Linked DNA regions of Peterkaempfera bronchialis. The protein of the gene in region 1 interacts with the protein of each later gene in a pairwise test. Links are inferred from orthologs where the notes say so. Each region holds a gene or a part of one and is shown on either strand. Other genes may lie near its edges. The genes, in order: C7M71_RS26520 and dnaE.

Evidence for each region.
Region 2: the proteins of C7M71_RS26520 (region 1) and dnaE interact in binary tests that used the Escherichia coli proteins (3 or more experiments, as listed by UniProt). The link is inferred for Peterkaempfera bronchialis from one-to-one orthologs.

The regions. Positions count from the first base shown.
Region 1 is NZ_CP031264.1:6,182,275-6,192,680, forward strand. Bases 3,372-6,154 are described here. They hold C7M71_RS26520 (pyridoxal phosphate-dependent aminotransferase), read right to left. Parts: upstream 5,455-6,154; coding sequence 4,288-5,454; downstream 3,372-4,287. Other genes in these bases: C7M71_RS26505 (NAD(P)-dependent oxidoreductase), read right to left, coding at 3,372-3,443; C7M71_RS26510 (hypothetical protein), read left to right, coding at 3,761-3,994; C7M71_RS26525 (hypothetical protein), read right to left, coding at 5,566-5,778; C7M71_RS26530 (GH1 family beta-glucosidase), read right to left, coding at 5,839-6,154. Outside these bases: C7M71_RS26495 (sensor histidine kinase), read right to left, coding at 1-620; C7M71_RS26500 (bifunctional metallophosphatase/5'-nucleotidase), read right to left, coding at 980-2,761; more of C7M71_RS26505, read right to left, coding at 2,814-3,371; more of C7M71_RS26530, read right to left, coding at 6,155-7,209; C7M71_RS26535 (SsgA family sporulation/cell division regulator), read right to left, coding at 7,294-7,752; C7M71_RS26540 (glycoside hydrolase family 11 protein), read right to left, coding at 7,930-8,973; C7M71_RS26545 (GH92 family glycosyl hydrolase), read right to left, coding at 9,670-10,406. UniProt on the Escherichia coli protein: Shows aminotransferase activity with methionine and histidine as substrates, and to a lesser extent also with phenylalanine.
Region 2 is NZ_CP031264.1:1,364,696-1,376,406, forward strand. The notes cover bases 4,022-8,109. They hold dnaE (DNA polymerase III subunit alpha), read right to left. Parts: upstream 7,756-8,109; coding sequence 4,222-7,755; downstream 4,022-4,221. Other genes in these bases: C7M71_RS05985 (DUF5707 domain-containing protein), read left to right, coding at 4,022-4,112. Outside these bases: C7M71_RS05970 (ABC transporter permease), read right to left, coding at 1-720; C7M71_RS05975 (ABC transporter ATP-binding protein), read right to left, coding at 729-1,697; C7M71_RS05980 (NYN domain-containing protein), read right to left, coding at 1,833-3,041; more of C7M71_RS05985, read left to right, coding at 3,330-4,021; C7M71_RS05995 (hypothetical protein), read left to right, coding at 8,195-8,920; C7M71_RS06000 (DsbA family protein), read left to right, coding at 8,999-9,778; C7M71_RS06005 (hypothetical protein), read right to left, coding at 9,744-10,298; C7M71_RS06010 (hypothetical protein), read left to right, coding at 10,459-10,986; C7M71_RS06015 (dienelactone hydrolase family protein), read right to left, coding at 11,060-11,680. UniProt on the Escherichia coli protein: DNA polymerase III is a complex, multichain enzyme responsible for most of the replicative synthesis in bacteria. This DNA polymerase also exhibits 3' to 5' exonuclease activity. The alpha chain is the DNA polymerase catalytic subunit.

The DNA.
Region 1 (10,406 bases):
ATCAGGGCCGTGCCGTGGTCGATGTGCAGCAGGTCGCCGAAGACCTCGGGGTCCTCGCCGTGCCGGTGCTCCATCTCCCGCAGATCCTGGGCCTGCTGGTGGACGATCGCCTGCACCCGGCGGGCGATGTTGACGAACGCCCGCTGTGCGGAGTCCCGCAGGTCCTCCTCCGCCACCACGGCCTCCACCACCGTGCGCAGCACGGCGTGGTGGGCGGGGGTGAAGTCGGGGTCCTTGCCCGCCTCGTAGGCGGCGGCCTTCAGCACCCCGGCCGCCGACTCGCCGCGTTGCAGCCGGATCACCGCCTCCGGCAGCAGCACCTCGGCCAGCCGGGCCGTCCCGGCCTCCTGCTCGGCCAGCCTGCGGTGCAGGGCGGCCTCCTGGTCGGCATGCCGGCGGCGCAGTGCGGTGATCGTCCACCCCCGGCGGGCGGTCTCGCCGGCGATCAGCAGCACCGCCGCGGTCGCCACGGCACCGCACCACGCGACCGGCACCCGGGCCGCCGCCGACACCGTCGCCACCGCAGCGGCGGCGCAGACGGCCATCACCACGGGGGGCAGTATCCAGACGAGCGCGGATGCGGGCCGTGGGCCTGCGGATGGCGTTCCAGTACGAACCATCGGCATCCTCAAGCAGTTGAAAGGAAGGAACGACAATCGGGACAACGACCGAACGGGGAGCGGGATACGGCCGATCGGGTGAATCAGCCGTGCGCCCGGCGCTTGCGGCGCTCCGTGCGCAGAGATCCTGCGCCCGCGTCTGACCTGGAGTAATCGTGTCGGTGCGGTGAGCAATCAGGAGCATAGCCGTCCGGTTGCCGCCCGAGGGGGCCCTCTTGACAACCCTGGGTGGGCTGTGGGCGGCTCACTGGTTGTGCGTCCATTCGGGGAGGCGCGCGTAACCGCCCCGCACGCCCCCCTATGTCTGCCCCGGGGCGGTCCTCGGCCTGTCCTCGGTCTGTCCTCGTCCGGTCCGGTGCTCAGGCCGTGCGGCGCACCCGGTCCAGCGGCGCCGGAGAGATCACCGGATGCGCCCTCAGATAGTCCACCAGCACCTCATGGTCGGTACCGCACCGGACCGGGTCGGTGTACCCGGAGAAGGCCGGATACCCGTCGCCGCCCACCACCGTGTACGCCAGCGCGGCCACCCGGTAGGTCCGCCGGAGGTCCAGCGGCTTGCCGCCGATCAGCACCTCCGCCGGGTCGATCCGCCGTCCGACCGGCCGCTGCGGGTCGTAGCGGTAGGAGACGTTGCCCGAGACGGCCAGCGGCGCGAACCGCACCGAGCCGTCCGACCGGGACTGCCACTGCTGCTCCAGTACGGCCTTCAGCCGACTGCCCGTCAGCTTCACCGAGAGCACCGGGTTCCCATAGCCGTAGGCGTCCCAGGACTCGCCCAGCAGCACCCGCCCGTCGGCGTCACCCGGGGTGTCGCCCCGGTCGTACGGCAGGTCGCCGCGCACCGCCGTGGCGCCGACGGCCGGGCGGGCGGCGAGCAGAGCCAGGTCGGCGTGGCCGCCCGGGGTCCGCGCGGCGTCCCAGAGCTGCACATCGGCGAAGAAGTCGGCGGCGGTGGACTCGCCGTCCGCGTCCTCGGCCCGGGTGAAGGAGCCGGTCTGCCGGGCGAGCGGCTCCGACCGGCGTTCGGCGGCCCGGTCCACCCAGTAGTCGGTGATCCGCTGCACCGCCGGGTCCGGCGGCAGGTCCCGGGTGACCGGATGGTTGACCGAGGTGGTCCGGTCGCGGATCACCTCGCCGGTGCGCGGGTCCAGCGCGAGGTCGATCTCGCTGACCACCCCGCCATGGTGGCCGGCCTCCAGCACCGGGCGCGGATTGCCGGCCGGGTCGGGCAGCACACAGCGGAACGCATGGTGCCAGTGCCCGGTCGTGATCGCGTCGATGTCGGGGGAGACCCGGGCGGCGAGGTCGATCGCAGGCCCCCACGCCGAGCCGCAGCCGTCGTACCCGGCCGCCGGATCGCGCTGCGCCCCGCCGTCGTGCACATTGAGCACGATCGCCCGGACACCCTTGCGGCGCAGCTCTGCGGCGTACCGGTCGGCCGTCCGCAGCTCGTCCAGCGCCCGCAGCCCCGGTTGGAAGGAGGTGGAGCCGGTGGGGGTGTCCGGGATGGTGAGCCCGATGAAGCCGACCGGGAGGCGGGTGCCGCCGGGGCCGTCGAACCATTCCACCCGGTACGGGGCCAGCACCGGGCGGCCGGTCGCGGCGTCCACCAGGTTGGCGGACTGGAAGTCGAAGTCGGCGCCGTGGAAGCGGCGGCCGGTGGAATCGGTGAAGCAGCTGTCCCGGTCCACGGTGCCGAAGCAGCGGCCGTGCTCCATGTGGTCCACCAGGAAGCCGGGCGAGACGTCCAGTTCGTGGTTGCCCGCCGCCGAGAAGCGCAGTCCCAGCCGGTTGAGCACCTCCACCGTGGGCTCGTCGCGGAAGGCGTCCACCTCGAACGGCCACCCCGAGAAGCTGTCCCCGGTGGCGAAGGTGACGGTGTTGCGGTGCCCGGCCCGCAGCCGCTCCAACTGGGCCGCCAGATACGCGGCGCCGCCCACCGTGACGGTGCGCCCGTCCGGCCCGGTGACCGTGCCGCCGTCGCCCGGGGCGGGCGGCTGGAGGTGGCCGTGGAAGTCCGTGATATCCAGCAACTGGACGGTCACGGGGGGCGGTTGGGCCGCCGCCGCCGGGGCGGCGGCGAGGCCGCAGAGCAGCGCTCCGATGGCGAGGGGGACGGTCCGGCGCAGCAGGTTCCGCACGGGGGCAGCTTCTTCCTCACGGCTCACGGCTGGGGGTACAGCGCAGTGGTGCTCAGCCCGCCAGCACGGCCGTACGCCCGCTCCACGCGGTGTCACCGATCTGGGCCAGCATGAAGTCGGCCACATCGGCCCGGCTGATCCGTGGCACCCCCCGGGCGCGCAGCGCGGGCACCGCCCGGTAGGTGCCGGTCCGTGGGCCGTTGGTCAGCGTCACCGGGTACACCAGCGTCCAGTCCAGGCCGCTCGCCCGCCAGGCCGCGTCGGCCTTGGCCTTGTCCGCGAAGAGCTGCCGCATCACCGTCCGGTAGGCCGACCGCATCAGCAGGCCCGCCTGCCGCTCGGTCTCCCCGACGCCGAAGGCGGAGAGCACCACCACCCGGTCCACGCCCTGCGCCCGCAGCGCCGGGATCAGCGCGGCGGCGGAGCGGCTGGCGATCTGCGATCTGACGGACCGTCCGGACCCCAGCGCCACCAGTGCCGCATCGGCCCCCATCGCCGCCCGGGAGACATCCGCGTCCGACGTGGCATCACCGGAGACCACGGTCAGCCGTGGATCGCTCCGGGTGAGCCGCGCCGGGTCGCGCACCAGCGCGGTCACCTCATGGCCGGCGGCCAGGGCCCGGTCGAGGAGCAGGGCGCCGGTCGGGCCGGTGGCGCCCAGGATCAGCAGTCGCGTGGTCATCGCGCCTCACCGTAGCGGCGGCACCGCGCCCACCCCGGCAACCGCGCCCGCCGGTGGACGCACCGCCCCTCGTACGGGGCATGGCCCCGGCGCCTCCTTGACGCTGGCAGTTCTTCGCACCGCCATCTCTTCGCACCGCCATCTCTTCGCACGGCCATCTCTTCGCACAGTCATCCGGTCGGACCGCTCGGCGTGCCGCCGCGCCCCTTCCGGCTTAACGTTCCCCTGTAGGCATGGTTGGCGGCGCGGCGCCCGGCCTGGCCCGATCGGCGTGCGGCCCGCGCTCGCGCTGCGGCCCGATGCCCTGGAGGCAGGCAATGCACGAGATGAGAGCGGAACACGGCCCGGCCGAGCCCGGCGGCGACCGGCCGGTCGACTTCTGGCACGTCGTCGCCAGCGGCGCGGATGTCGCCCTCTGCGGCCGCGTACTCCACCGCGACGCCGCGGTCCAACCCGTCCAGGACGGCGAGCCCGCCGCCGAGCAGTACTGCGAACCCTGCCTGGCAGCGTTCCGCGAGAAGGTCACCCCGGTCACCCCGGCCACCCCCTGACCCCACCCCGCCCCGACCCCAGCGAGCCCCGGCCCACCCGCCCCCGCGAGCGAGCCGGGGCTCGCTGGTTCCCCGGCGCATCAACGCCGATCCCGAGCAGCTCAGGGAATCGCTGCGCCCTCTCGATGGCGATGACCTCGGCCAGGTCGAGGTGCGTGCGTGAGCTCCATCCAACTGGAACCGCCAGCATCAGCTCCGAGGCAGGCTTGCGACCAAGGATCCTCGTGTACGCCTCGCCACGGCATGCGAAGGACACGGAGTGAACCCTGGCGGATCGGGTGGCCCGGCGTCCGTCAGGGCGCGAGCCGCTTGAGGCGGGTTACTGCTTCATCCAGAGTTTCCTTCCGCTTGCAGAAGGTGAAGCGGACGAGGGAGCGGCCCGCGTCGGTGTTGTCGTAGAAGACGACGTTGGGGATGGCTACGACGCCGCAGCGTGCGGGGAGGGTGCGGCAGAACTCCAGGCCGTCCTTTTCGCCGAGGGGGGTGATGTCGGTGGTGATGAAGTAGGTGCCCTCGGGGCGGAAGACCTCGAAGCCTGCGGCCGACAGGCCGTCGGCGAGCAGGTCGCGCTTGCGGGACAGGTCGGTGCGCAGGGTCTCGAAGTAGGTGTCCGGCAGCCGCAGGGCCTCGGCGACGGCGTACTGGAACGGGCCGGCGCTGACATACGTCAGGTACTGCTTGGCGGTGCGGACGGCGGCGACCAGGTCGGGGGAGGCGGTCACCCAGCCGACCTTCCAGCCCGTGAAGGAGAAGGTCTTGCCGGCGGAGGAGATGGAGACGGTGCGTTCGCGCATGCCGGGGAGGGCGGCGATGGGGTGGTGGCTGCCGCCGAAGACCAGGTGCTCATAGACCTCGTCGGTGACGACGAGCAGGTCGTGGGCGACGGCGAGGTCGGCGATGGCGGTGAGTTCGGCGGGGGTGAGGACGGCGCCGGTGGGGTTGTGGGGGGTGTTGAGCAGCAGCAGGCGGGTGCGGGGGGTGATGAGGTCGCGCAGCCGGTCGAGGTCGGGGCGGAAGGACGGCGCCCGGAGGGTGAGCGGGACGCGGACGGCTCCGGCCATGGCGATACAGGCGGCGTAGGAGTCGTAGAAGGGTTCGAGGGCGATGACCTCGTCGCCGGGTTCGAGCAGGGCGAGCAGGGCGGCGGCGATGGCCTCGGTGGCACCGGCGGTGACCAGCACCTCGGTGTCGGGGTCATAGGCGAGGCCGTGGAAGCGCTGCTGGTGCTCGGCGATGGCGGTGCGCAGTTCGGGGACGCCGGGGCCGGGCGGGTACTGGTTGCCGTGGCCCGCGCGGATCGCCCGCACCGCCGCCTCGGCGACCTCGGCGGGCCCGTCGGTGTCGGGGAACCCCTGGCCGAGGTTGATCGAGCCGGTGGCGGTGGCCAGCGCCGACATCTCGGCGAAGATCGTCGTACCCAGTCCGTCCAGCCTGCGGTTCAGCAGTGGCCTCGCGCCCATGCGGTCACCCTTCCCGGTGCGTCGCCTGTCGTCGCGGGCCATCCTCCGCCCGGCCGCCGGGGCGCGGCAAATCCCGTGCCGGGGCCGGTCCGTCGGACGGCGGGCAGGATGTCATGACGGCCGCTGGCCGTGGCCCGGCGGTCTGCGGGTCAGATTGCTCCACTCGGTGTCGGGCAGACCGGGGACGGCGCGGCCGATGGCACGCCACTGCTCGGCGAGCGAGGCGAAGAGCGGGGTGTCACCCCAGGCGGCGGGCGGGGCGGAGCGGGGACGGGGGGCTTCCGCGAGGGGCGGGAGCTGGCGGGGGATGCGCGTGGTCTCCACGACGCCTACAACGACCGCTCCCGTCCGGGGTGACGCACCGTGTCCGCCGTCCGGGTCCGGTCAGTCCCGGCGGCTGTCCCGGCGGTGGTTGCGGCCGGTCAGCGCGGTACGCAGCCAGTGGTAGGAGTCCTTGGGGGTGCGGCGCTGGGTGGCGTAGTCGACGTGGACCAGGCCGAACCGCTGGTGGTAGCCCTCGGCCCATTCGAAGTTGTCCAGCAGCGACCAGACGAAGTAGCCGCGTACGTCCACGCCCGCCTTCGCCGCCCGGTGCAGGGCCCGCAGATGGCCGTCCAGGAAGTCGATGCGGGCGGTGTCGCGGACGCGGCCGTCCTCGTCGACCGCGTCCTCGGTGGAGCAGCCGTTCTCGGTGATGTGGATCGGCGGCAGGGCGGCTCCGTAGCGTGCGCGCAACCCGGTCAGCAGGTCGTACAGGCCCTCGGGCACCACCGGCCAGCCGAACGCGGTGGTCGGTACCCCCTCGATCGGCACCAGGTCGAAGGGCAGCCCGGAGCCGGGAGCGGCGGCGGCGACGCGGGTGGGGTTGTAGTAGTTGACGCCCAGCGCGTCCAGCGGAGCGCCGATGGTCTCCAGGTCGCCGTCGCGGAGGTACGGCGGGTCGGCGGGCAGCCCCACCGCCGACAGGTCGGGGTACCTGCCCAGCAGCACCGGGTCGTTGAAGAACCGGTCGTGGAAGGCGTCGTAGACATCGGCCGCCGCCGTGTCCTCGGGGGAGTCGCTCGCGGGCCGCACGGGGGTGCAGTTGTTGGTGACCATCACCTCGCGGGCGCCGTGCGCCCGCAGCGCGGCGGTGGCCAGCCCGTGGCCGAGCAGTTGGTGGTGGCCGACGGGCAGGGCGTCGAGGAGCAGCGCCCGGCCGGGGGCGTGGCTGCCGAAGGCATAGCCCTCGGCCATGTGCACCAGCGGCTCATTGAGGGTGATCCAGGCGGGGATTCGGTCGGCGAGGCGTTCGGCGACCAGTGCGGCGTACTCGGCGAAGCGGTGCGCGGTGTCGCGGTCCAGCCAGCCGCCCCGGTCCTCCAGGGCTTGCGGCAGGTCCCAGTGGAAGAGGGTGGGGACGGGGGCGATGGAGCGTGCGGCGAGGGCGTCGACCAGCCGGTCGTAGAAGTCCAGCCCTTTGGGGTTGGCGGGGCCCGCGCCGTCGGGCTGGACGCGCGGCCAGGCGAGGGAGAACCGGTAGGCGTTCACCCCGAGGTCGCCGAGCAGCGCCAGGTCCTCCGGCCAGCGGTGGTAGTGGTCGCAGGCGGTGTCCCCGGTGTGGCCGTCGCGGACCCGGCCGGGCGTATGCGCGAAGGTGTCCCAGATGGACGGCCCCCGGCCGTCCTCGACCACCGCGCCCTCGATCTGGTACGCGGCGGTGGACACACCCCACAGGAAGCCCTCGGGGAACGCGGGCAGCGGCGTGCTGGTCATCCTGCCTCCTCGCCTGATCCGGCTTCCGCCCAGGCTAGGGGTGCCGTGGCACATTGGATACGTGGTACGCACATTGACGGTCACTCAGGCCAGGGGACGGCCGGCGTGGCCCGTGCCGCCCTGCTGCCACGGCAGCGGCACGGGGTAGAGCAGTTGGTCCCAGTCCGGGGCGGGCCGCTCCCGGGGGCGCCGGGTGGACGGGAGCGGGGAGTGCCGCAGCGCCCGCTCCAGCCAGGCACCGAGCGGCGCGGCCGGGGCCTCCAGCAGCACATCGCCGATGTCGGAGGGCAGGGTGATCCGGATGCCGCGCCGGGTGTCCAGCCCGATCGGCCTGATCCGGGTGCCGCCCTGCCGGCAGGGACGGAACAGCCCCTCGCCGAGCAGCCTGCGGGGAAGCGACCACAGGGCGGGGTGCGGGTCGCCGAGCGACACGGTGACCAGGTGCGGGGCGTCCGCCCGGAGGGCGAAGCGGGCGGTGGTCCGGGCGCCGCCCTCGGGGGCGGTCAGCAGCACGGTCAGGTCGAAGTCCATCGGGTCGCGCATGGTGCGGTGCTCCTTGCTGTGCGGGGGACTGTCTCCGATGGAGAGCGCACAGGTACGGAGGTCTTACACATGTTCGTACGACGCGTGAGGGATGACGGCAATGAAGGGTCGGCAGCAGCATGGCGCGGCGGCCGAGGGCCGCCGCGCCACAGGTGCGGTGTATCGGGTGTGCGGTGATCAGCTGGCGCTGCAGGAGACTGTGGGCCAGGTCCAGGTGCCGTTGGTCTGGATGGTGACGCCCCAGTTGTTGCCGCTGCCGTTGGGCTTGGCGGTGAGTACCTGGCTGCTGGGGTAGGTGGCGTTGATGTTCCAGGACGCGATGATCTTCTCGGGGGAGGGGACGTTCATGGTGACGGTCCAGTTGTTGGAGCCGCTGACCGAGACGTTGAGGTTGTAGCGGTCGCTCCACTGCTGGCCGGCGGAGAGCGTCGCGGTGCAGCCGCCGCCACCGCCGCCGGTGGTGCCACCGTTGGTGGAGCCGCCGGTCGTGGAGCCGCCGGTGGTGCCGCCGGTGGTGGTGCCGCCGCCGTTGCCGCCGTCGCTCACCGTGATGTTGGAGTTGCCGCTGCTCTGGTAGCCCTCGGTGGCGAGGATCATGTAGTTGAAGCTGCCCAGGTTCATGCCGTACTTGGACCAGGCGTCAAAGTGGTTGCCGGTGGTGATGGTGCCGCCGGTCTTCTTCGACTGCCGGACGCTCCAGTACTGGTTGAACGTCTTGGTGCCCTCGATCGACGGGGCGTTGGTCCGCGTCGTCTGGTAGATGTCGTAGGTGCCGCCGTCAGTGGTGACGGTGCCCTTGAAGGTACCCGTGGGCCGGTAGGTGCCCCAGTTGTCGACGACGTAGTACTCGACGAGCGGGTTGGTGGTCCAGCCGTAGAGAGCCAGGTACGCGTTGCCGGACGGGTTGAAGCTGCCCGAGTAGTTCACGCTCTTGCGTCCGCCGGTGCTCCAGCCCTTGCCGGCGACGAAGTTGCCGACATTGCTCCAGGTGGTGCTGTAGTTGCCACCCGCGCCCAGGTCCATGTTGACGGACCCGCCGCCATCGGTCCAGAACGAGTAGTAGTAGCCATTGTTGGTACCGGTCTGGTTCGAGGAGATGGCGCTGGCGGTGCCGGGCAGAGCCATCGCGGCCACGACCATGACCACGGAGATGAGGCTGCCGACGAGCAGCCTGACGCGGCCGCGTGTGCGGCGCTTCGGGTGGATGCGGGCGTTGTTCATGGGGTGCTTCCTCCTGGTGAAGGGCGGGTGGCGGCGCCGGGCAGCCTGATGCGGCCCGGTGGGAATGCCGATGGCCGGCCGGGTGGTGGCCAGGGTGGGGATGACCGCGCATCAGCGTCATGCAACGCGGGCGGCGTGGGGGGCCGGTCGTCGTGTGATCGACAACCGGAGGACCAGGTCGCAGCGGGTCACCCGGATCGACGCTGGCTCAGGCCTGTCGATAGCGACAGCACCCGGATCGACAGTGGTTGAGGTCTGTCGATGGCGAAAGGTTGGTCTGACTCCGTCAAGTTGTCAACAGCCCCGGAGGTTCAGGGACTGTCGACGGTCGGGGTGGCCTCAGCCGGCCGGCAGGCCTGCCGAGGGTGGGGGAGGCGGGGGGTGCGCGCGGGCTTTGACGATCATTGCGACCTCTGCTCTCCGGTGAGTCCGTAGGGAGTCGCCTGCGTTACAGGGAGGTTTCGATCGCTGGAGAGTATGCGCCCGGCTCAAAGGGGCAGTCAATGACTGAGTTTCCGAAAGTTCACCGAAACTCATCACTGTTCACGTGCAGGGTAGATCGAAAAATTTCGAGGTCTTCTGCCGTTGCTGCCAAACATCTTGACGCAGCATCAGTGCGCCCCTACGGTCCGCTGGAATCGTTCGTAAACTCGGCGAAACTTTCGAATGGAGAGCGGGGTCAGGGTTGAGTCCCAATCAGCTCCTGGGCCAGGGCAGTTGGCCGGTGGCGTCCGACGGCGGCGCCGACGTGGGCCCGGCGCCCCATGACTTGGCGGGGACGGTGCCCAGGGTGAAGTCCAGTGTCCGCCCGGGCAGTTCGCGGTAGCGCAGCCAGGGCGCGGTGTGCGTCCGGCCGCCCAGGGTGAGGGACTGGATGTACGGCGCGTCCGCCGTCGCCCCGCGCCCGCGCACGGTGAACGGCCTGGCGCCCGGCGTGGAGACGATCGCCAGCGGGAAGGCCGGGCTGCCCAGCACCAGCAGGTCGGACCCGGGCACGGCGGGGTAGAGGCCGAGCATCGACCAGACGTACCAGGAGGACATCGCGCCCAGGTCGTCGTTGCCGAACTGCCCCTCCGGAGAGTCGGACCAGAGCGTCTGCTGCACCTCGCGCACGGCCCGCTGGGTCTTCCATGGCTCGCCGGTCCAGTCGTACTGCCACGGGATGCCGATGCTGGGCTCGTTGTTGAGGTCGGCCAGGGTGGGCGCGGGGGTGCGGATGTCCTCCAGCAGGCCGTCCAGATAGCGGCTCCAGGCCCGGGCGCCGCCTCGGCCCTCGATCAGCCGCCGCAGGTTGAACGCCACCATCGGCGTGTACTGGGCGGAGGTGCCCTCCACAAAGCCCCGGGTGGCGCCCGGGGTGAAGCCCGGCGCGAAGCCGCCCGCCGCGAGCCGGGGCTGGAGGTAGCCGCTGGCCGTGTTGAAGAGGTTCTGCC
Region 2 (11,711 bases), 4.8 Mb from region 1 along the record:
CGCGTCGAAGGTGCGGGCGAATGCCTCGACGCCGTAGGTGGACGGCAGCAGGTCGCGCAGCAGCCGGATCGCCTCCGGCATCCGGTCGGCCGGGAGCACCCCGAGCAGCAGGGCGGCGGACATGCCCAGCTGCCCCAGCAGGGTCGCGATCTCCTGGCGCGGTGCGAGCAGCCCGCAGACCGCGCCCAGCCCCGAGAGCGCGGCCCCGGCGAGCGGCACCACGGCCAGCAGGATCCAGAGGTTGGCCCAGGGCAGGCCGAACATGGCCGCCCCGGCCGCCGCGGTGAGCAGGGTGCCGGGGAGAGTGAAGGAGGCGTAGGCGCCGGCCGCGCCCAGGACCACGGCGGCGGGCGGCACCGGCAGGGTGGCGTAGTGGTCCAGGCCGCCGGTGGCGCGGAGCCGGCCGAAGTACTGGGCCAGCAGGTTGAGCGCCACAAAGGCGACGACCAGCACGCTGGACCCGGCGACCACCGCCCGCGCCGAGGCGTTGTCGCCGGAGTCCACGACGCCCCGCATCATCACCAGGATGCCCAGCGACTGGAAGGTCGCCACAAAGAGCAGCGGCATCCGGGCGACCCGGGCGCGGGACAGCTGGGCCCGGTAGACGGCGCCCAGGGCGGGCAGCAGCCGGACCCGGGGGGCCAGCGGGGCGGCGGCGGGAACCGCGGCGGGCGCGGCGGCTGCCGCTGCGGCGGGCGCCTCGGGCGCGGCGGCCTCCATGGATGCGGTCACTCGGCCAGCCCTCCTTGTCGGCCGCCCAGTTCGAGGTAGGCGTCCTCAAGGCTGGGCGTGGCGAGGGTGAAGTCGTCGAGCGCGGCGAAGGCCGGCCCGGAGGTGACGGCGGCGACCAGTTCCCTGGCCTCCTCGGGGGTGGTGCGCAGGGTCCAGCGGCGGCCGGAGATCTGGGCGCGTCCGGCGGCGGCGGCGAGGGCCGGCAGGTCGGGGGCGGTCTCGGTGCGCCAGACCAGGTCCAGCCGGACGCGGCCGTCCACCAGGGCCTTGAGCTGCCCCGGGGTGTCGCAGGCGATGACCCGGCCGGCGTCGAGGACGGCGACCCGGTCGAGGACGGTCTCGGCCTCGATGACGTTGTGGGTGACCAGCAGCACGGTGGTGCCGTGCTGGCTGCGGCGGCGGTCCACGGCGGCCCAGACGGCCCGCCGGGCGACGGGGTCCATGCCGGTGGTGGGCTCGTCCAGGACCAGCAGCGGTCGCTCCCCCACCAGGGCGGCGGCGAAGCAGGCCAGCCGCCGCTGGCCGCCGGAGAGTCGGCCGATGGGGCGGCCGGCCAGCGGTTCCAGGCCGAGTTCGGCGAGCACGGCGTCGCGTTCGGCGCGGGCCTGCCGGGCGGGCAGGCCGCGCAGTCGGCCGGTGGTCTCGGCGGCGAGGGCCACGGTGAGTTCGTCCAGCGCGGTGGACTCCTGGCCGAGGTAGCCGAGCAGCCGGGAGGCGCGCTCGGGGTGGCGCACGATGTCGTGGCCGAGGATGTCGATGGCGCCGGTGTCGGGGCGCAGCAGGCCGGTCAGCTGCCGGACCAGGGTGGACTTGCCGGCGCCGTTGGGTCCGAGCAGGCCGAAGATCTCGCCGCGCCGGACGTCGAGTGAGACGGCGTCGTTGGCGCGCACCTCGGCGGCCCGGGTGCCGCGGCCGGTGCGGTAGGTCTTGACCAGGCCGCGTACGGTGCAGCACGGGTCGGCCAGGGTGCGGTCAGGGGTCTGCCGCGCCTGCTGTGGTCTCTGTGTCGTCACCCGTCACCGGCCGGGGACATGTGTGGTGCCCGTACTCACGGTTGACGACTCTACGCCGGACGGGGGGCGGAAGGGGAAACGGGTCGGTCAGTCGTCCACGGAGACGACCTCGCCGCCGGGTACCCGGGTGGCCAGTTCGCGCCAGAACCCGGCCCGGATGGCATAGCGGTCGTGTTCGTCGATCTGGTCGTCCTTGTGGGCGAGCAGGCCGAAGCGGGCGGCGTAGCGCAGCAGTTCGCCGTCGACCCGGTGCGGGATGCGCGGGTACTCGGTCCAGAGCACGGTGAGCCGCTCGGGGTCGCCGAGCCGCTCGGTCCAGCGGCGGGCGAAGACCTGGCCGACCTCGTGCGGGTCGCCGCCGATGGCGGTGATGTCCTCCTCGCGGTCGGCCCAGCGCTGCTCGGCGTTGGTGACCTGGGCGAGGGTGGGCAGGGAGTCGCCGGGCGAGGGGGCGTCGCCGGGCCGTTCGACCCAGCCCCGGTCGGAGGACCAGCGCAGCACGGCGGCGTGCGGCTGCTGGGGTTGCCCGGCGGGGGTGGCGGCCGGGGCCGCGGAGGCGGCGCGGCCGGCGAGGTCCTTGGGGGTGGGCACGGTCTTGTGGGCGGCGGGCGCCGGGGCCTCCTCGGGGCGCGGCCGGGCCGGTTCGCCCTCGGGGGTGGCGGGGGCGGCGGGCTGCTGGGCGGGCGGGGCGGAGAGGATCTTGGCGATCTCGGGGCGGGGACCGGCCGGCGGGCAGGCGGCGGCGAGATCCCGGGCGCGGACCCAGCGGGTGATCCACTCCCGGTCGAGCACCCGGCGTTCGTCGGCCTCGGCGACCAGGTCCTCGGACTGGTTGAAGTCGCCGTCGGCGGCCTGGACGGCCCAGAGGTGGACGGCGACGCCGTGCTCCTTGGCGGACATCATGCCGGGCAGCAGGTCGCCGTCGCCGGTGACCAGGACGACATCGGCGCAGGCGCGGTTGCGGGCGAGTTCGGAGAGTTCGGCGTGCATGGCGGCGTCCACGCCCTTCTGCACCCAGCGGCCGTCGGCTCTGGTGAGGGCGCCGAGCCGGACGGTGACCCGGGGCATCACCCGCAGCCGCCGGTGCTCGGGCATGGGGCGGCGGTCGGGGGCGGCGTCGAACCAGTAGATGCGCAGCAGCGGCAGCCCGGTCTCGGCCTCGGCGCGCTCGCGCAGGGAGCCGATCAGGTCGGTGTGGTCGACGGTGATCCGGGACCGGGATGCCTCTCCGGCCAGCAGGCTGGCTGCGGCGCCGAGCAGGTATCCGGCGTCCACGAGGACGACGCAGCGGTCCACTTCCACACCTCTTCCCGTTCGGCTCGGCCGGAGCCGGGCCCGCGTACGCAGGATCCGGGTGGCGCGGTCGGCGGCTCACCGTTCAGAGTCCATACCCGGGGTTCGGGCGGTGAACCGCGCCGATGGATCTTGATTCACTCGATCACGTTTGGATGACGGCCATGCGGTGATCTTGTCACCGTCCAGCGGATGGGGGACCATCGCGGCTTCGGCGTCATGTGAGGGTTCTATAAAGGTGTTCCCTGCCAAGATTCTCGGCCCTGCCGGGGGTCTCACCAATGGAGCATCATGCGTATGCGTAGCGTGGCGCCGGTTCTGATCGGCGCCCTTGCTCTGGGCGTCCTGGCCGCTCCGGCGGCCTCTGCGGCCACTGCGGCCGGCAACCCCGCCCCGAAGATCACCAAGGCCGTGGTCTCCTCGCTGGTCCTCGGCCCGAAGACCACCAAGACCTGGACGGCGTCGGTGACCGTCACCGACGAGTCCGGCATCAAGGGCGTCAAGCTCATGCCGTGGCCGGCCATGGTTCCGGACTTCGCCCCGAAGGCGTCCGATGTCGCCGACGAGGGTGCCGCCGCCACCTGCAAGGCCACCTCGGCCACCACCTCGGTCTGCACCTACAAGGAATCGATCAACTCGCACGCCGACCTCGGCGACAACCTCGGCGCCGGCCGCTGGTACGTGGCCGTCCAGGTCACCGCGAAGGACGGCGGCACGACCTTCGCCCCGAAGGCGACGTCGTTCACCTTCAAGCGCCAGGCGTCGCTCACCGCGAAGGCTTCGGCGAAGTCGGTGAAGAAGAACAGCACCATCACCGTCACCGGTCAGCTGAAGGCCGCCGACTGGAAGTCCGGCAAGGTGGTGAACTACGGCAAGCAGTCCGTGACCCTCCAGTTCCGCAAGTCCGGCACCACGGCCTGGAAGGCCGTGAAGACGGTCAAGGCCGACGCCAAGGGCGCCGTGAAGGCCACCGCCAAGGTCTCGGCTGCGGGCTCCTGGCGCTATGCGTTCGCCGGCAACGGCTCGGTCGCCGCGGTGAACTCCGCCGGGGCCACGGTCTCCCTCAAGAAGTAACCCAGCCAGGAGGCAACCGGGCGCAAGAGGCAACCGGGCACAGAGCAGGCAAGCGCGGGCGCCGCACCCCATGAGGTGCGGCGCCCGCGCCGTCGTACCGGCCCCGGCCTCAGCCGGCCAGGCAGGAGGGGCCGAGCAACTGCTTGAGGTCGCCGAAGAGCGCCGGGTCGGAGGTGACCCGGTGCCGGTCGAGCCGGAGCACGGTGGTCTTGCGGTGGCCCTCCAGACGCAGCCGGACCTCGGTGTTGCCCTTGTGGTGGGTGAGCACCTCGCCGAGCCGGGCGACCAGCGGCGGGGTGATCTTCACCATGGGGATGGAGATCACCACGGGGGCCTCGGCATGGGCGTCGGAGAGGTCGGGGACGGTCAGCTCCATGCCCATCAGCCGGGGGACGTCCTCGCGCCGGTCGAGCTTGCCCTTGACGAAGACCACCGCGTCCTCGACCAGCTGGGTGGAGACCAGCTGGTAGCTGGCGGGGAAGAACATGCAGTCGATGGAGCCGGCCAGGTCCTCGACGGTGGCGATGGCCCAGGCGTTGCCCTGCTTGGTCATCTTGCGCTGGAGGCCGGAGATGATGCCGCCGATGGTGAGGATGGACCCGTCGGGCCGCTCGGCCAGGTCCGCGACGGCGCAGTCGGCCTTGTCGGCGAGGACGTGCTCGATGCCGTGCAGCGGGTGCGAGGAGACATAGAGGCCGAGCATCTCCCGCTCCTGGGTGAGCAGGAAGGACTTCTCCCACTCGTCCTCGGAGAAGACCACGTCCAGGCCGAAGCCGGGCCCGTCGTCCTCCACCGCGTCACCGCCGAAGAGGTCGAACTGGCCCTCGGCCTCCTTGCGCTTGACCCCGACCACATTGTCGATCATCGGCTCGAACTGGGCGGTGAGGCCCTTGCGGGTGTGGCCCAGGGAGTCGAAGGCGCCGGCCTTGATCAGGGATTCGACGGTGCGCTTGTTGCAGACCACCGACTCGACCTTGTCCAGGAAGTCGGGGAAGGAGGTGTACTTGCCCTTGGCCTTGCGGGTGCGGACGACGGAGTCCACCACGTTGGCGCCGACGTTGCGGACGGCGGTGAGGCCGAACCGGACGGTGTCATTGCCGTGCGGGGTGAACTCGGCGTCGGACTCATTGACGTCCGGCGGCAGCACCTGGATGCCCATCTTGCGGCACTCGTTGAGGTAGACCGCCGACTTGTCCTTGTCGTCCTTGACCGAGGTGAGCAGCGCCGACATGTACTCGGCCGGGTAGTTGGCCTTGAGGTAGGCGGTCCAGTAGGAGACCAGGCCGTAGCCGGCGGTGTGCGCTTTGTTGAAGGCGTAGCCGGAGAAGGGGACCAGCACGTCCCAGACGGCCTGGATGGCCTCGTCGGAGTAGCCGCGCTCGCGGCAGCCCTTCTGGAAGGGGACGAACTCCGCCTCCAGGATCTCCTTCTTTTTCTTGCCCATCGCCCGGCGCAGCAGGTCGGCCTGTCCGAGCGAGTAGCCGGCCAGGATCTGGGCGGCCTTCTGCACCTGCTCCTGGTAGACGATCAGGCCGTAGGTGGGCTCCAGCACCTCCTTGAGCGGCGCCTCCAGCTCGGGGTGGATCGGGGTGATCTCCTGCTGCCCGTTCTTGCGGAGCGCGTAGTTGGTGTGCGAGTTGACGCCCATCGGGCCGGGGCGGTAGAGCGCCAGGACGGCGGAGATGTCCTCGAAGTTGTCGGGCTTCATCAGCCGCAGCAGGGACCGCATCGGCCCGCCGTCGAGCTGGAAGACGCCGAGGGTGTCGCCTCGGGCGAGCAGTTCATAGGCTGCCTTGTTGTCCAGCGGGAGCTGGAGCAGCTCGATCTTCTCGCCCTTGTTCTTCTCGATCGCCTTGACGGCGTCGTCCATGATGGTGAGGTTGCGCAGGCCGAGGAAGTCCATCTTCAGCAGTCCGAGCCCCTCGCAGGTGGGGTAGTCGAACTGGGTGATGACGGCGCCGTCGGTGTGCCTGGTCCACACCGGGATGTGGTCGGTGAGCGTCTCGGCGGACATGATGACGCCGGCCGCGTGCACGCCGGGCTGGCGGATCAGGCCCTCGATGCCGCGCGCGGTGTCGATGACCTTGCGCACGTCCGGGTCGTTCTCGTACAGGCCCCGGATCTCGCCGGCCTCGCTGTAGCGGGGGTGCGCGGAGTCGGTGATGCCGGAGAGCGGGATGCCCTTGCCCATCACGTCCGGCGGCATGGCCTTGGTGATGCGGTCGCCCATGGCGTACGGGTAGCCGAGCACCCGGGAGGCGTCCTTGATGGCGGCCTTGGCCTTGATGGTGCCGTAGGTGACGATCTGGGCGACCTTGTCGGAGCCCCACTTCTCGGTGACATAGCGGATCACGTCGCCGCGCCGGCGCTCGTCGAAGTCGATGTCGACGTCGGGCATCGAGATGCGCTCGGGGTTGAGGAAGCGCTCGAAGATCAGGCCGTGCGGGATGGGGTCGAGGTCGGTGATGCCCATGGCGAACGCGACCAGCGAGCCCGCCGCCGAGCCTCGGCCGGGGCCGACCGCGATGCCCTGGCCCTTGGCCCAGAGGATGAAGTCGGAGACCACCAGGAAGTACGCGGGGAAGCCCATCTGGCAGATGGTGTCCATCTCGTACTCGGCGAGCTTGCGGTGCTCCTCGTCGTAGCCGCCGGGGAAGCGGCGGTCCATGCCCTTCCACACCTCGGCGCGGAAGAACGCCTCCTCGCTGTCGTACCCCTCCGGGATGGGGAACCTCGGCATCAGGTTCTTGAACTCGAACATCCCGGCGGTGTCGACCTGCTGGGCGACCAGCAGCTGGCTGTTGCGGCACCCCTCCTGCCAGGCGTCGGAGGAGTCGACGGCGTACATCTCGGCGGCGGACTTGATGAAGTAGCCGGTGCCGTCGAACCGGAAGCGGTCCGGGTCGGAGAGGTTCTTGCCGGTCTGCACGCAGAGCAGCAGGTCGTGCGCGGCGGCGTCCTCCTCCCGGGTGTAGTGGGAGTCATTGGTGACGACCGGCGGGATGCCCAGCTTCTTCCCGATCTCGATCAGGCCGTCGCGGACCCGCTTCTCGATGTCCAGGCCGTGGTCCATCAGCTCCAGGAAGTAGTGGTCCTTCCCGAAGATGTCCTGGTACTCGGCGGCCGACTTCAGCGCCTCGTCGTACTGGCCGAGGCGCAGCCGGGTCTGGAGCTCGCCGGAGGGGCAGCCGGTGGAGGCCATCAGGCCGGCCGCGTGCTCGGCCAGGATCTCCTTGTCCATCCGGGGCCACTTGACCAGCCAGCCCTCGGCGTAGGAGCGCGAGGTCAGCTTGAAGAGGTTGTGCAGGCCCTGCTTGTTGCGGGCCCAGATGGTCTTGTGGAGGTAGGCGCCGGACGCGGAGACGTCGTCGCGCTTCTGGTGCGGCTGGCCCCACAGGATGCGCTTGGGGTTGGTGCGCGACTCGGGCGCGACATACGCCTCGATGCCGATGACCGGGGTGATGCCGGCGGCGGTGGCCTGCTTGTGGAACTCGGCGGCGCCGTACATATTGCCGTGGTCGGTCATCGCGACATGGGTCATGCCCTGCCGTTCGACCTCCTTGAACAGCTCCTTCAGGCGGGCGGCGCCGTCCAGCATCGAGTACTCGGTGTGGACATGCAGATGCGCGAAGGAATCGCTCACAGCAGGGCCTCCGGAGGGATCGCAGGCGGTCGGTCGGGCGGTGGACGCGCGCGGGTGACGGCCAGGCACGGAACGTGTGCGGGGGCCGGGGCGAGGTAAGGCCCGGACCGCTCAGGGCCCGGACCACGTCTCACGCGTTCACGGGAGCAGAGTCTATCCCCGCCTGCCACTCCCGGCGCCCCGCTCTCCGGGCTGCCTTCGGGGCACCGCCAGGCACCTGCGGCGTTCCTCCCGGGCGGAGGAAATTCCCGGGCGTGCCGCCGTCCCGGGAACCAATGACCGGCATGGTTCGTCCGGGAGTACGACGATCACCGACCCGACCCTGCTCCGGAGGTACCCACCATGGCGGCCCCCCTCCGCACGGCCCGCGCCGCCGGCCGCCGTGCCGTTCGCCGCGCCGACCGCCGTGCCGGGTCGGTCCCGGGGCGCTGAGGCAGCGGTGGTCCTCGGGTGGCCTGCGGGCGGCGGACGGCAGGGGCGGTACGGCCCCTCCCCCGCCCCCTCGGCGCTGCTCACCGGAGCCCGGGCGGCGGTCTTCGCCGCGCTGGTGCTGGTGCTGTCGGCCGGTTCGCACACCCTGATGTCGCAGGCGCCGCTGCCGGCGCCCACCCTGGCGGCGGCCGGTGCCGGGGCGTTCGCGCTGGTACTGCTGCTGGGGCGGCGCGAGCGCTCCTTCGGGCAGATCGCGGCGCTGGTGGTGCCGCTGGAGCTGGCCCTGGACACCCTGTTCACCACCGGCCAGGCCACCTGCTACGCCACCACCGGCGGCGGGCCGATCACGGGTCCCTGGCACTCGGTGAGTTCGCTGCTGATGTGCGGCGGCGCCTCCCCCTCGGCCGCCGGGGCGCCGCAGGTACCGGTCGCCGGGGCGCTGGCCCCCTGGCTGGTGCTCGCCGCCCATCTGCTGCTCGGGCTGGCCGCCGCCTGGTGGCTGCGGGCCGGTGAGGCCGCCGCCTTCCGGCTGCTGCGGGCGGTCGCCGCGCTGGCCGCCGCCCCGCTGCGGGCCGCGCTGGCGCTGCTCTCCGCGCTGGCCGCCACCGGCGTCCGGGCTCCGTCGCCGCCGCCCGGGGCGCCCCGGCGGACGGCCGTACCGGCCACGCCGCTGCTGCTGCACTCCGTCGTCCGCCGGGGGCCGCCGTACCGGCTCCGCACGGCCTGCCGCTGACCCCGCCGCGCCGGGGCTCCGGCCCGCCGTGCCGCCGCGCCCACTCCACGGCCCCCGACACGACAGGGACGCATCACCATGAGCTCCAGCCAGCAGAAGAACGCCGCCGCCCGCGAGCGCATCCAGGCCGCCCGCGCCGAGCAGGTGCGGCGGGACCGCCGCCGCAAGCAGCTGATCGTCGGCATAGCCGCCGTGGCGGTGGTCGCGGCGGGCACCGGCATAGGCGTCGCGGTGCAGAGCCACCGCGCCGCCTCCGACAAGCCCTATCTGGCGCCCGCGCACTCCAGCGGCACCGACGGCACGGTGGTCGTCTACGGCAAGCCCACCGCCAAGGCGACCCTCCAGGTCTACGAGGACTTCCGCTGCCCGATCTGCGCCCGGCTGGAGCACTCGGCCGGTACGGCCATCCAGTCCCTCGCCGACCAGGGCACATACAAGATCGAGTACCACTTCGGGGCGTTCCTGGACGGCAACCTGGGCGGCCATGGCTCCCGCAGCGCGCTGAACGCCGCCGGGGCGGCGCTCAATGAGAGCACGGCCAAGTTCAAGGCGTTCCACGATGTGCTCTACGCCAACCAGCCCGAGGAGACCAACGACGGCTTCGCCGACCCCGACACGCTGCTGGCACTGGCCGACAAGGTCCCGGGGCTGAAGACCGCCGCCTTCACCAAGGCGGTCCGCGACCAGAGCTTTGAGCCGTGGGCGCAGAAGGTGGCGGACGCCTTCTACAAGAGCGATGTCACCGGCACCCCGACGCTCAAGCTCAACGGCAAGACTCTGACCGTGGTCAAGCAGGACGGCTCCACCGTCACCGGGGACGAGTTCACCGCTCTGGTGGACCAGGCTCTGGCGGGGTAGCGGCCCCCGGCTGCCGGGGCGGCTCCTCCCGCTCCCGCCGGGTCCCGACCACAAAGAGCGGGACCCGGTGCAGCGGCGGCGGCTCCCCCGGCAGCCCCGCCCGGATCCAGGACGCCCGGAAGGTGGCCCGCAGCAGTCGGCGGGCCCGCAGCAGCAGGTACCCGGCCAGCGGCAGCTCCACCAGCAGCGCGAAGGCCAGGCTGGTCCAGAAGTCCCGGCTGCCGCGCGCGAGCGTCACATCGAACCAGGCGTCGCAGATCAGCAGCACGGCGGTGGCGATGGCCAGCGGGATCACCACCTGGCGGCGGCGCCACCCGAACCAGGCCGTCGCGGCCAGCGTGGAGAGCAGCACGATGTCGAAGCCGACCCAGGCGAAGCGCCACTGATCGGCGACATAGTGCACCGGCAGGGTCAGTGCCAGATAGCCGATCCAGGGGATGAGCGCCAGGCAGACGGCGACCAGGATCCGCAGGCCGAAGGTGAGCCTGCGTGCGTCCCCCGGCCGCCGCTGGACGTCCATGGGTCCATTCTCCGCCCGGGGCCGGGCGGACGGGCTGATTGGCTGGTTGGTTGGTCCCCAGGGGATCAGTGGTAACTGTTCGATCGGATTCGGGCACAACCGCCTCGCCTCCGCCGTTGATCGGTCAGAATCGCGGCGAGAGACGGGGGGTGGGCCCGGTATGGCCTCCAAGGGTGCGGGCCGGGCGAGACTGCTGGCCGCCGGCTCGCTACTCGCCGCCGTGGTCCTGATACTCGGCGCCCTGGGCCTGCTCGGCGGGCTCCAGGGCATCGCCGCCCAGCTCACGGCCGACCGCTGGCAGCCCGAGCAGCCCACCGGCCCCGACCACGTCACCGCCCGGATGCGCGCCGTACGCGCCGCGGTGACCAAGGAGTTCGCGCTCCCCTTCGGCACCGGCTGCTACCGCGAGGACGGCGGCATCGCCGGCGGCGGCGAACACCCCCTCGGCCGCGCCTGCGACTTCATGCTCGGCCCGGCCGGGGTCAAGGCCACCGGCGACCGGGCGAAGCTCGGCGACCGCATCGTCCGGTGGGTGCGCGACCACGCCGACGAGTACGGCATCTGGTACGTGATCTACCAGCAGCACATCTGGTCCAGCCGCCACCCCGAGCGGGGCTGGATGCCCATGGAGGACCGCGGCAGCATCACCGGGAACCACTTCGACCATGTGCACATCTCGGTCTACTAGCCGCGAGTGCGCGAATCGCCAGACACCGCCTAAGCGGTCGCGGCGGCGGGCGGCGGGCGGCGGGGCCAGGGGCTCAGGCGTCGAGGTCGGTGAGGAAGTCCAGGGCGGCGGCCCAGGCCAGCGCCGCCGCGTCGGCGTCGTAGTCGGGCAGGCCTGGGTCGGTGAAGAGGTGGCCGGCGCCGTGGTAGCGGTGGACCTCGACCTCGGCCCCGGCCCGGCGCATCCGCAGATACCAGGCGTTCAGCCAGTCCTCGGTCTCGAAGGGGTCGGGTTCGGCGACATGGAGCTGCACCGGGATGCCGGTGGCGGCCTCGTCCAGGATGTCCGAGGTGCCGTGGAAGAGCAGCAGGCCACGGGCGCCCTCGTCGGCGAGGGCGAGGTTCTGGGCGAGCGCGCCGCCGAGCGAGAAGCCCGCGTAGACCAGGCCGCCCGAGCCCGACCCCAGCAGCGGGACGGCGACCGCCACCGCCCGCCGGAGCAGTTCCTCGGTGCCGATCTCCTCCTTGATCGCCATGCCCTCCTCCACCGTGTCCACGACCCGCCCGTCGTAGAGGTCGGGCAGATGCACCTCGTGGCCGGCCGTACGCAGCCGGTCGGCCGCCGCCTGGACGGCGGGCCGGAGCCCATAGGCGGAGTGGAGGAGGAGGATGCGGGCCACGGGGGTGCCTTCCTGGCTGTGCGGTCGGTGGTGCACCCCCCATGATCCCGGTCGGCATGGTCCCGGT